One region of the Bacillus sp. V2I10 genome, then DNA from elsewhere that is predicted to be linked to it. Evidence: a T-box and tRNA genes for the amino acid it is inferred to sense, from the RefSeq annotation. Region 1 holds a T-box; the other regions hold tRNA genes.
What was found. A T-box is a leader RNA that pairs with one kind of tRNA and senses whether it is charged. The one in region 1 lies ahead of alaS (alanine--tRNA ligase), so its partner is inferred to be a tRNA-Ala.
Positions count from the first base shown of each region.

Region 2: it encodes a tRNA-Ala, which carries the amino acid that the T-box ahead of alaS (alanine--tRNA ligase) is inferred to sense. The anticodon was not compared.
Region 3: it encodes a tRNA-Ala, which carries the amino acid that the T-box ahead of alaS (alanine--tRNA ligase) is inferred to sense. The anticodon was not compared.

Region 1 covers NZ_JAUSYV010000001.1:1,805,349-1,808,600, forward strand. Annotated here, with positions in the region: gene QFZ72_RS09040 (AI-2E family transporter) at 340-1,401, shown strand; T-box leader at 1,453-1,662, shown strand; gene alaS (alanine--tRNA ligase) at 1,785-3,252, shown strand, end outside.
Region 2 covers NZ_JAUSYV010000001.1:179,708-182,959, reverse strand. Annotated here, with positions in the region: rRNA gene QFZ72_RS00975 (23S ribosomal RNA) at 1-493, shown strand, start outside; rRNA gene rrf (5S ribosomal RNA) at 620-735, shown strand; tRNA gene QFZ72_RS00965 (tRNA-Asn) at 745-816, shown strand; tRNA gene QFZ72_RS00960 (tRNA-Thr) at 821-893, shown strand; tRNA gene QFZ72_RS00955 (tRNA-Glu) at 913-987, shown strand; tRNA gene QFZ72_RS00950 (tRNA-Val) at 1,035-1,110, shown strand; tRNA gene QFZ72_RS00945 (tRNA-Thr) at 1,175-1,250, shown strand; tRNA gene QFZ72_RS00940 (tRNA-Tyr) at 1,260-1,344, shown strand; tRNA gene QFZ72_RS00935 (tRNA-Gln) at 1,460-1,534, shown strand; tRNA gene QFZ72_RS00930 (tRNA-Lys) at 1,541-1,616, shown strand; tRNA gene QFZ72_RS00925 (tRNA-Gly) at 1,622-1,696, shown strand; tRNA gene QFZ72_RS00920 (tRNA-Ala) at 1,715-1,787, shown strand; gene rocF (arginase) at 2,524-3,252, shown strand, end outside.
Region 3 covers NZ_JAUSYV010000001.1:1,431,363-1,434,614, forward strand. Annotated here, with positions in the region: rRNA gene QFZ72_RS07120 (23S ribosomal RNA) at 1-876, shown strand, start outside; rRNA gene rrf (5S ribosomal RNA) at 1,004-1,119, shown strand; tRNA gene QFZ72_RS07130 (tRNA-Val) at 1,141-1,216, shown strand; tRNA gene QFZ72_RS07135 (tRNA-Thr) at 1,279-1,354, shown strand; tRNA gene QFZ72_RS07140 (tRNA-Lys) at 1,453-1,528, shown strand; tRNA gene QFZ72_RS07145 (tRNA-Leu) at 1,543-1,623, shown strand; tRNA gene QFZ72_RS07150 (tRNA-Gly) at 1,633-1,704, shown strand; tRNA gene QFZ72_RS07155 (tRNA-Leu) at 1,714-1,802, shown strand; tRNA gene QFZ72_RS07160 (tRNA-Arg) at 1,817-1,893, shown strand; tRNA gene QFZ72_RS07165 (tRNA-Pro) at 1,898-1,974, shown strand; tRNA gene QFZ72_RS07170 (tRNA-Ala) at 1,992-2,067, shown strand; tRNA gene QFZ72_RS07175 (tRNA-Met) at 2,099-2,176, shown strand; tRNA gene QFZ72_RS07180 (tRNA-Ile) at 2,183-2,259, shown strand; tRNA gene QFZ72_RS07185 (tRNA-Ser) at 2,276-2,368, shown strand; tRNA gene QFZ72_RS07190 (tRNA-Met) at 2,457-2,533, shown strand; tRNA gene QFZ72_RS07195 (tRNA-Asp) at 2,537-2,612, shown strand; tRNA gene QFZ72_RS07200 (tRNA-Phe) at 2,671-2,746, shown strand; tRNA gene QFZ72_RS07205 (tRNA-His) at 2,786-2,861, shown strand; tRNA gene QFZ72_RS07210 (tRNA-Gly) at 2,878-2,951, shown strand; tRNA gene QFZ72_RS07215 (tRNA-Ile) at 2,956-3,032, shown strand; tRNA gene QFZ72_RS07220 (tRNA-Asn) at 3,067-3,141, shown strand; tRNA gene QFZ72_RS07225 (tRNA-Ser) at 3,147-3,237, shown strand; tRNA gene QFZ72_RS07230 (tRNA-Glu) at 3,252-3,252, shown strand, end outside.

The DNA of each region.
Region 1 (3,252 bases):
CAGATCTGATTGGACGCATTCCGATGTCCAAACGTTCCATGAAAAGAATGCGAAAACGAATGATGAAAAGGTTTTAATGCGTTGTCCCCTGCTGTGAATAAAGCAGGGGATTTTTCATTTTTTAGAAATAAAATAATCGTTTAGCGGCCCTAATCCTTCGCTATGCCTTGGACAAAGCGCGTACAACAGAAAAAGTGCTTCTTAGTAGAAAAAAGTGCATCAAAGCGGTCCACCGGTTTCTTATCTTCTTCAGGAGCAGAACATGGCGCTTTCGCTATTAAAATTTCAATGCATATTTCGTCCTCTCCTCCCCAAACTAAAGATGAGGAGTGATGCATTTTGAAGGAACGTTATATTAAATGGCTGATGAGAATCGGTATTTTTCTTTTATGTTTGCTATCTGTTTATCTATTTTTGAAGCTCCGTGTCCTTTGGGATCCTTTTTTTATTATCATCAAAGCTATCCTTCTTCCATTTTTGATCGCCGGGTTTATTACCTATTTGCTGCATCCGGTTATTGAGAAACTGCATTCCACTGGAGTTCCGCGCACACTCTCAATCTTAATTATCTACACTCTTTTCTTTGGCGGGATCGGTTATGGCTTTTACAAGGGGATTCCAGTCATGATTGAACAGCTTAAGGATCTTTCTGAAAGTTTTCCGGTATTTGAGAAAAAATATCAGGGATGGCTATCCACGATCCATAATCAGACTGACCGGTTTCCTGAAGAGGTTCACGCTAGAATTGAATCAGCTTTTCAAAATATAGAAGCCTGGTTTTCCTATTGGATTGACAGAATCTTAAATAGCATAGGAAGGGTTTTCGATTATGTATTAATTATCGCTCTCATTCCTTTTCTGGTATTCTATATGCTGAAAGATTATGAGCAAATTAAAAAAGCAGCCTGGTATTTAACTCCCAAGCGATGGAGACCTGAGGCAGTCATTTTTGTCCGGGATGTCGATCAGTCATTGGGAAATTACATAAGAGGGCAGCTTCTTGTTTGTTTTATAATTGGTTTTTTGGCATTTATATCACTTTGGTTTTTCGATATTAAATATCCTTTAGTCATTGGCATTTTAATTGGCGTAACGAATGTCATTCCATACTTCGGACCGATTATTGGAGCCGTTCCGGCAGTCATTATTTCAGCATCCATGTCTCTTGATACTGTCCTGATTGTAATCATTATTATTTTTTCGCTGCAATTTATCGAGGGGAATATTCTTGGTCCTTTAATCGTTGGAAGAAGTCTTCACATGCATCCCATTGTCATTATGCTGGCCCTTTTAGCAGGAGGAGAAATTGCAGGGATTATCGGGATGATTTTAGCGGTTCCTGTATTAGCTGTTTTAAAAGTGACTTTGCTGCATCTCGTACAATTGAGAAGACAGCATTGACATCGTCACATCCTATGAACTATAATTCTGCGTATACACTGCATATATTTTATAAAAACGATGAAGGAACGAGTACGTTTCAGACCATCTGACAAGAGAGGAATTTCCCAGGCTGAGAGGAATTCCAGGATGAAGGGAAACAGAAGGCTATTCCAGAGTGCAGGCAAACCCTGCCGTCTTAACCCCGTTACGGTTAAATGAAGCTGATGGACATTAAGTCCATAATCAGGGTGGTACCGCGAGCAATCTCTCGTCCCTGTGAAAATCTCTATGATTTTCACAGGGGCGGGAGTTTTTTATTTTGTTAAAGGCTATTTTAAGAGAAGGTGTATGAAAGACACAGCTTTCTTTATGTAAACAGCCGCAATAAAGGAGGAAAAAAGATGAAAACACTAACTTCAGCACAAGTTCGTCAAATGTTTTTAGATTTCTTCAAGGAAAAAGGCCATGCAGTGGAACCAAGTGCTTCTCTGGTTCCTCATGAAGATCCGTCCCTGCTTTGGATCAACAGCGGAGTTGCGACATTGAAAAAATATTTCGACGGCCGAGTCATCCCGGCAAATCCAAGAATTTGCAATGCACAAAAATCAATCCGGACAAATGATATTGAAAATGTCGGCAAGACAGCCCGTCATCATACATTTTTTGAGATGCTTGGAAACTTTTCAATCGGTGATTATTTTAAAGTAGAAGCCATCGAGTGGGCATGGGAATTCTTAACGAGTGAAGAGTGGATTGGCTTTGATCCAGAAAAACTGTCCGTTACCATTCATCCGGAAGATGATGAAGCATTCTTAATCTGGAAAGATAAAATTGGTGTGCCTGAAGAGCGGATTATCCGTCTGGAAGGAAACTTCTGGGATATCGGCGAGGGACCAAGCGGACCGAATACAGAAATTTTCTATGACCGCGGCAAAGTTTATGGAAACGACCCTAAAGACCCTGAGTTATACCCAGGCGGAGAAAATGAGCGATACCTGGAAGTATGGAACCTTGTATTCTCAGAGTTCAATCATAATTCAGACGGTACATATACCCCGCTGCCAAAGAAAAACATTGATACAGGAATGGGACTTGAGCGGATGGTATCTGTTATTCAGGACGTTCCGACCAACTTCGATACAGATTTGTTTATGCCGATCATCGAATCAACTGAAACGATTTCAGGCGAAAAATACCGCACTGATCATGAAAAAGATGAAGCCTTCAAGGTTGTAGCTGATCATATTCGCACGGTTACATTTGCTGTTGGAGATGGTGCCCTTCCATCAAATGAAGGACGCGGATACGTGCTGCGCCGCCTTTTGCGCAGAGCAGTAAGATATGCAAAGAAACTCAATATCAACCGCCCGTTTATGTATGAGCTTGTACCGGTTGTCGGGGAAATTATGGTTGACTTCTACCCTGAAGTAAAAGCAAAAACAGAGTTTATTCAAAAAGTCATAAAAAATGAAGAAGAACGCTTCCATGAAACGTTAAATGACGGATTGTCCATTTTATCTGAAGTTGTAAAATTGCAAAAAGCTAAAGGAAGCCGCATCATTCCTGGAACGGACGTTTTCCGTCTTTATGATACATACGGATTTCCTGTTGAACTTACAGAAGAGTACGCACAAGAAGAGCAAATGGAAATCGACCATGAAGGCTTCAAAAAAGAGATGGAAGGCCAGCGCGAGCGTGCACGTGCTGCAAGGCAGGATGTTGATTCTATGCAGGTGCAGGGCGGAGTACTTGGCGAAATTAAAGCCGACAGCACTTTCGTCGGATACACTCAGCTTACGGCGAAAGCTTCAGTGTCTGTTCTTCTGAAAGACGGGAAGCTGACAGACAATGCAAATGCTGGAGATGAAG
Region 2 (3,252 bases), 1.6 Mb from region 1:
ATGGAAGGGCCATCGCTCAACGGATAAAAGCTACCCCGGGGATAACAGGCTTATCTCCCCCAAGAGTCCACATCGACGGGGAGGTTTGGCACCTCGATGTCGGCTCATCGCATCCTGGGGCTGTAGTCGGTCCCAAGGGTTGGGCTGTTCGCCCATTAAAGCGGTACGCGAGCTGGGTTCAGAACGTCGTGAGACAGTTCGGTCCCTATCCGTCGTGGGCGCAGGAAATTTGAGAGGAGCTGTCCTTAGTACGAGAGGACCGGGATGGACGCACCGCTGGTGTACCAGTTGTCTTGCCAAAGGCATCGCTGGGTAGCTATGTGCGGAAGGGATAAGTGCTGAAAGCATCTAAGCATGAAGCCCCCCTCAAGATGAGATTTCCCATCACGCAAGTGAGTAAGAACCCTGAAAGATGATCAGGTTGATAGGTCTGAGGTGGAAGCGCGGTGACGTGTGGAGCTGACAGATACTAATCGTTCGAGGACTTAACCACAGTCTAATATGTGTAAATGTAAGTGAATCTTGTTATCAAACGTTATTTAGTTTTGAAAGAATAACTTCTTTCAAAAAAACACTTGAAATCTTCTGATTTCATAGTATAATAATTTTTGTCATTATGTCTGGTGATGATGGCGAAGAGGTCACACCCGTTCCCATGCCGAACACGGAAGTTAAGCTCTTCAGCGCCGATGGTAGTTGGGGGTTTCCCCCTGCGAGAGTAGGACGTCGCCAGGCTAGCATTATTCCGCAGTAGCTCAGTGGTAGAGCTATCGGCTGTTAACCGATCGGTCGTAGGTTCGAGTCCTACCTGCGGAGCCTTGCTTCCATAGCTCAGTCGGTAGAGCACTTCCATGGTAAGGAAGAGGTCATCGGTTCAAGCCCGGTTGGGAGCTTACATTAAACTAATAAAACGGCCCGTTGGTCAAGCGGTTAAGACACCGCCCTTTCACGGCGGTAACACGGGTTCGAATCCCGTACGGGTCACCATTCAAACGTAAGTCTTATTATGTGAAATATCACACAATCTTTTATGCGGAGGATTAGCTCAGCTGGGAGAGCATCTGCCTTACAAGCAGAGGGTCGGCGGTTCGAGCCCGTCATCCTCCACCATTAAGACATTGCAGCAGACGACTTTAAAAAGCGAATAAACAGTATTGTATTTCTCACTTAATATGCCGGTGTAGCTCAATTGGTAGAGCAACTGACTTGTAATCAGTAGGTTGGGGGTTCAAGTCCTCTTGCCGGCACCACTTATGTGTGGAGGGGTAGCGAAGTGGCTAAACGCGGCGGACTGTAAATCCGCTCCCTCCGGGTTCGGCGGTTCGAATCCGTCCCCCTCCACCACTTTATTTAGACAAACTTAACTGAATAGTTCTTGTCTAGACTGTAAATAATATGTTTAGTTGACATAAACCTTTTTACGGTCAATTAGAATTTTATAGAATACATACATAATTGATGGGCTATAGCCAAGCGGTAAGGCAACGGACTTTGACTCCGTCATGCGCTGGTTCGAATCCAGCTAGCCCAGCCATTCTTTGTGCCATTAGCTCAGTCGGTAGAGCATCTGACTTTTAATCAGAGGGTCGAAGGTTCGAGTCCTTCATGGCACACCATTTTTGCGGAAGTAGTTCAGTGGTAGAACACCACCTTGCCAAGGTGGGGGTCGCGGGTTCGAATCCCGTCTTCCGCTCCAGAACTTCTTTTTTATATCGGGGCCTTAGCTCAGCTGGGAGAGCGCCTGCCTTGCACGCAGGAGGTCAGCGGTTCGATCCCGCTAGGCTCCATCATAAGTACCCTGTAAAAACCGTTAGACTTTGATGTCTAACGGTTTTTTGTTTAGGAATAATGATTAAAAAATTACATATAGACGTGCTTCATAAAACGTTCGTATCAATATGAATTCTATATCTTATCCTTTATGTTAAAAAAGTTTTCTTTTTGAATATGAGGCTTGCGAGTTGGAGATCAGTTTCCGCAAGTTAAACCATGATTTTTGCGAGTCAGAGATAAGTTTTTACTAATTGAAAACTGGTTTTTACGAGTTGGGGGGGCGGATCTAAATATGAAGTTCAATACACAGCGTAAACTCTTTCATAATTAGCAGCAGCTTTGATTCATAATGGCCAACGGCAGCTAGTAACAGGCATTTTTATATGATTTTTTTATTGAAATTTGAAGTTTGCGAGCCGAAAACCCATTTTTGCGAATTGAACACTGATTCGCTCGAGTCGGTTATAGTCTTTCATTAATTAAAAGCCGGCTATTGCGAGTTAGATAGTTTGCATCCAATTTCGATGTTCAATTCAGATCAGTCATAAAGGTAAAGTGGAAATCCGAAAAAATAGTCAAATGACCTGGAAATCAGCTGACTCTGCATCATCCTATTACTTATTTTCTACTATTTTGCCAATTATTTTACAGAAAACTCTGTATATATATACACGATTTTGTCGAGTTGAGTCATGACCCTTTTTATCAGTACAATAGAGACAGAGTTTCTTACTAAGGGGGATGATTTACATGAAAGAAAGAATATCAATTATCGGGGTACCAATGGATTTAGGACAAATGCGCCGAGGTGTGGACATGGGGCCTAGTGCTATCAGATACGCAGGGGTTGTAGAAAGACTTGAGTGGCTGCAATATGAGATTGAAGATAAAGGTGATATTAAAATTGGACGTCCAAACCGTGAAGAGGATAGCTCTTCGTTAAATAATTTAAGAAATTTGAAAGCGGTGTCAGAAGGCAATTTAAAGCTTTCTGAACAAGTTGACGAAGTGATTCAATCTGGTTCGTTTCCACTGGTGCTTGGCGGAGACCACAGTATTGCCATCGGAACACTCGCAGGAGTTTCAAAGCATTATAAAGAACTTGGTGTAATCTGGTATGATGCACATGGAGATCTCAACACAGGCGACACTTCACCGTCAGGCAATATTCATGGGATGCCGCTTGCTGTAAGTATCGGCATCGGCGATGAAACGCTAACGAGAATTGGAGGCTACACTCCTAAAGTGAAGCCGGAAAATATTGTGATTATCGGTGCCCGTTCCCTTGATGAGGGTGAAAAGGAATTAATTAAGGAAAAAGGCATTAAAGTATATACAATGCATGAGATTGACCGTCTTGGCATGACTAAGGTAATGGAGGAAACCATTCAATATTTGAAAGAGCGTACTGACGGTGTCCACTTGTCCCTCGATTTAGATGGACTTGATCCGCACGATGCTCCAGGAGTCGGCACACCG
Region 3 (3,252 bases), 370 kb from region 1:
CCTGTGAAGATGCAGGTTACCCGCGACAGGACGGAAAGACCCCGTGGAGCTTTACTGTAGCCTGATATTGAATTTTGGTACAGCTTGTACAGGATAGGTAGGAGCCTTGGAAGCCGGAGCGCCAGCTTCGGTGGAGGCATTGGTGGGATACTACCCTTGCTGTATTGAAATTCTAACCCACAGCCCTGATCGGGCTGGGAGACAGTGTCAGGTGGGCAGTTTGACTGGGGCGGTCGCCTCCTAAAATGTAACGGAGGCGCCCAAAGGTTCCCTCAGAATGGTTGGAAATCATTCGCAGAGTGTAAAGGCACAAGGGAGCTTGACTGCGAGACCTACAAGTCGAGCAGGGACGAAAGTCGGGCTTAGTGATCCGGTGGTTCCGCATGGAAGGGCCATCGCTCAACGGATAAAAGCTACCCCGGGGATAACAGGCTTATCTCCCCCAAGAGTCCACATCGACGGGGAGGTTTGGCACCTCGATGTCGGCTCATCGCATCCTGGGGCTGTAGTCGGTCCCAAGGGTTGGGCTGTTCGCCCATTAAAGCGGTACGCGAGCTGGGTTCAGAACGTCGTGAGACAGTTCGGTCCCTATCCGTCGTGGGCGCAGGAAATTTGAGAGGAGCTGTCCTTAGTACGAGAGGACCGGGATGGACGCACCGCTGGTGTACCAGTTGTCTTGCCAAAGGCATCGCTGGGTAGCTATGTGCGGAAGGGATAAGTGCTGAAAGCATCTAAGCATGAAGCCCCCCTCAAGATGAGATTTCCCATCACGCAAGTGAGTAAGAACCCTGAAAGATGATCAGGTTGATAGGTCTGAGGTGGAAGCGCGGTGACGTGTGGAGCTGACAGATACTAATCGTTCGAGGACTTAACCACAGTCTAATAAAGTGTAAAACCTAAGTGAATCTTGTTATCAAACGTTATTTAGTTTTGAAAGAATAACTTCTTTCAAAAAAAGCTTGAAATCTTTTGATTTCATAGTATAATAATTTTTGTCACTATGTCTGGTGATGATGGCAAAGAGGTCACACCCGTTCCCATGCCGAACACGGAAGTTAAGCTCTTTAGCGCCGATGGTAGTTGGGGGTTTCCCCCTGTGAGAGTAGGACGTTGCCAGGCTAATGACAAAAATATTCAAGCGGAGGATTAGCTCAGCTGGGAGAGCATCTGCCTTACAAGCAGAGGGTCGGCGGTTCGAGCCCGTCATCCTCCACCATTTATTCTTGTTGTTAACATGCTGCAAAAGAGATCAGCAAAAAAGTATTACTTACCTTATATGCCGGTGTAGCTCAATTGGTAGAGCAACTGACTTGTAATCAGTAGGTTGGGGGTTCAAGTCCTCTTGCCGGCACCATTCGGTCTGAAACCGAATCAAGAAAATCGAGCCACTCCTTGAATAATCTTTCTGAGATTTGGGTGTCTTGCAAAACTAAAGAGTGTTTTCTTAACTAAGTGCCATTAGCTCAGTCGGTAGAGCATCTGACTTTTAATCAGAGGGTCGAAGGTTCGAGTCCTTCATGGCACACCATTTTTCCTTAATATGCGGGTGTGGCGGAATTGGCAGACGCGCTAGACTTAGGATCTAGTGTCTTTGACGTGGGGGTTCGAGTCCCTTCACCCGCATCATATTTTGCGGAAGTAGTTCAGTGGTAGAACACCACCTTGCCAAGGTGGGGGTCGCGGGTTCGAATCCCGTCTTCCGCTCTTACTTGCGCCGGGGTGGCGGAACTGGCAGACGCACAGGACTTAAAATCCTGCGGTAGGTGACTACCGTACCGGTTCGATTCCGGTCCTCGGCACCACTTATATCATATATGCGCCCGTAGCTCAATTGGATAGAGCGTTTGACTACGGATCAAAAGGTTATGGGTTCGACTCCTATCGGGCGCGCCATATACGGGAAGTAGCTCAGCTTGGTAGAGCACTTGGTTTGGGACCAAGGGGTCGCAGGTTCGAATCCTGTCTTCCCGACCATTTCCAACTTTTAATTAGGGGCCTTAGCTCAGCTGGGAGAGCGCCTGCCTTGCACGCAGGAGGTCAGCGGTTCGATCCCGCTAGGCTCCACCAATTAAATAGAATTAATTGACTTTGTTCCTGGGGCGGTGTAGCTCAGCTGGCTAGAGCGTACGGTTCATACCCCGTGAGGTCGTGGGTTCGACTCCCTCCGCCGCTACCAAAAAAAGGACCTTTAGCTCAGTTGGTTAGAGCAGACGGCTCATAACCGTCCGGTCGTAGGTTCGAGTCCTACAAGGTCCACCATTCTATTTAGTCTTTCGGAGGTATACCCAAGTCCGGCTGAAGGGATCGGTCTTGAAAACCGACAGGGGAGTCAAATCCCGCGGGGGTTCGAATCCCTCTACCTCCTCCATTATTATTTTAAATTAGTGAAATATTTACTTCAGCAAACCGATTGATACACAGCATAATCGGATGAGAAAAAACTTGATTATTATTGTCGCGGGGTGGAGCAGTCTGGTAGCTCGTCGGGCTCATAACCCGAAGGTCGCAGGTTCAAATCCTGTCCCCGCAACCAAATGGTCCCGTGGTGTAGCGGTTAACATGCCTGCCTGTCACGCAGGAGATCGCCGGTTCGATCCCGGTCGGGACCGCCATTTTCACTTGATTTGCGCAGTATTAGTAAAATGCTGTGAAGATTTAATTAAAACAAATGGCTTGGTAGCTCAGTCGGTAGAGCAAAGGACTGAAAATCCTTGTGTCGGCGGTTCGATTCCGTCCCAAGCCACCATTTACCTTAATGATGTAAATTGTAAAAAATATAATAGTGGCGGTTGTGGCGAAGTGGTTAACGCACCAGATTGTGGCTCTGGCATTCGTGGGTTCGATTCCCATCAGTCGCCCCATTTTTATATTCATATTGCGGGTGTAGTTTAATGGTAAAACTCTAGCCTTCCAAGCTAATGTCGTGGGTTCGATTCCCATCACCCGCTCCATAATGGGCCTATAGCTCAGCTGGTTAGAGCGCACGCCTGATAAGCGTGAGGTCGATGGTTCGAGTCCATTTAGGCCCACCATTTCTGTTTTGGTGAAATAAGGTTTCAATATTATTCCGCAGTAGCTCAGTGGTAGAGCTATCGGCTGTTAACCGATCGGTCGTAGGTTCGAGTCCTACCTGCGGAGCCATATCTGGGGAAGTACTCAAGTGGCTGAAGAGGCGCCCCTGCTAAGGGTGTAGGTCGCGTAAGCGGCGCGAGGGTTCAAATCCCTCCTTCTCCGCCAGAAAGCCTGTTTTTG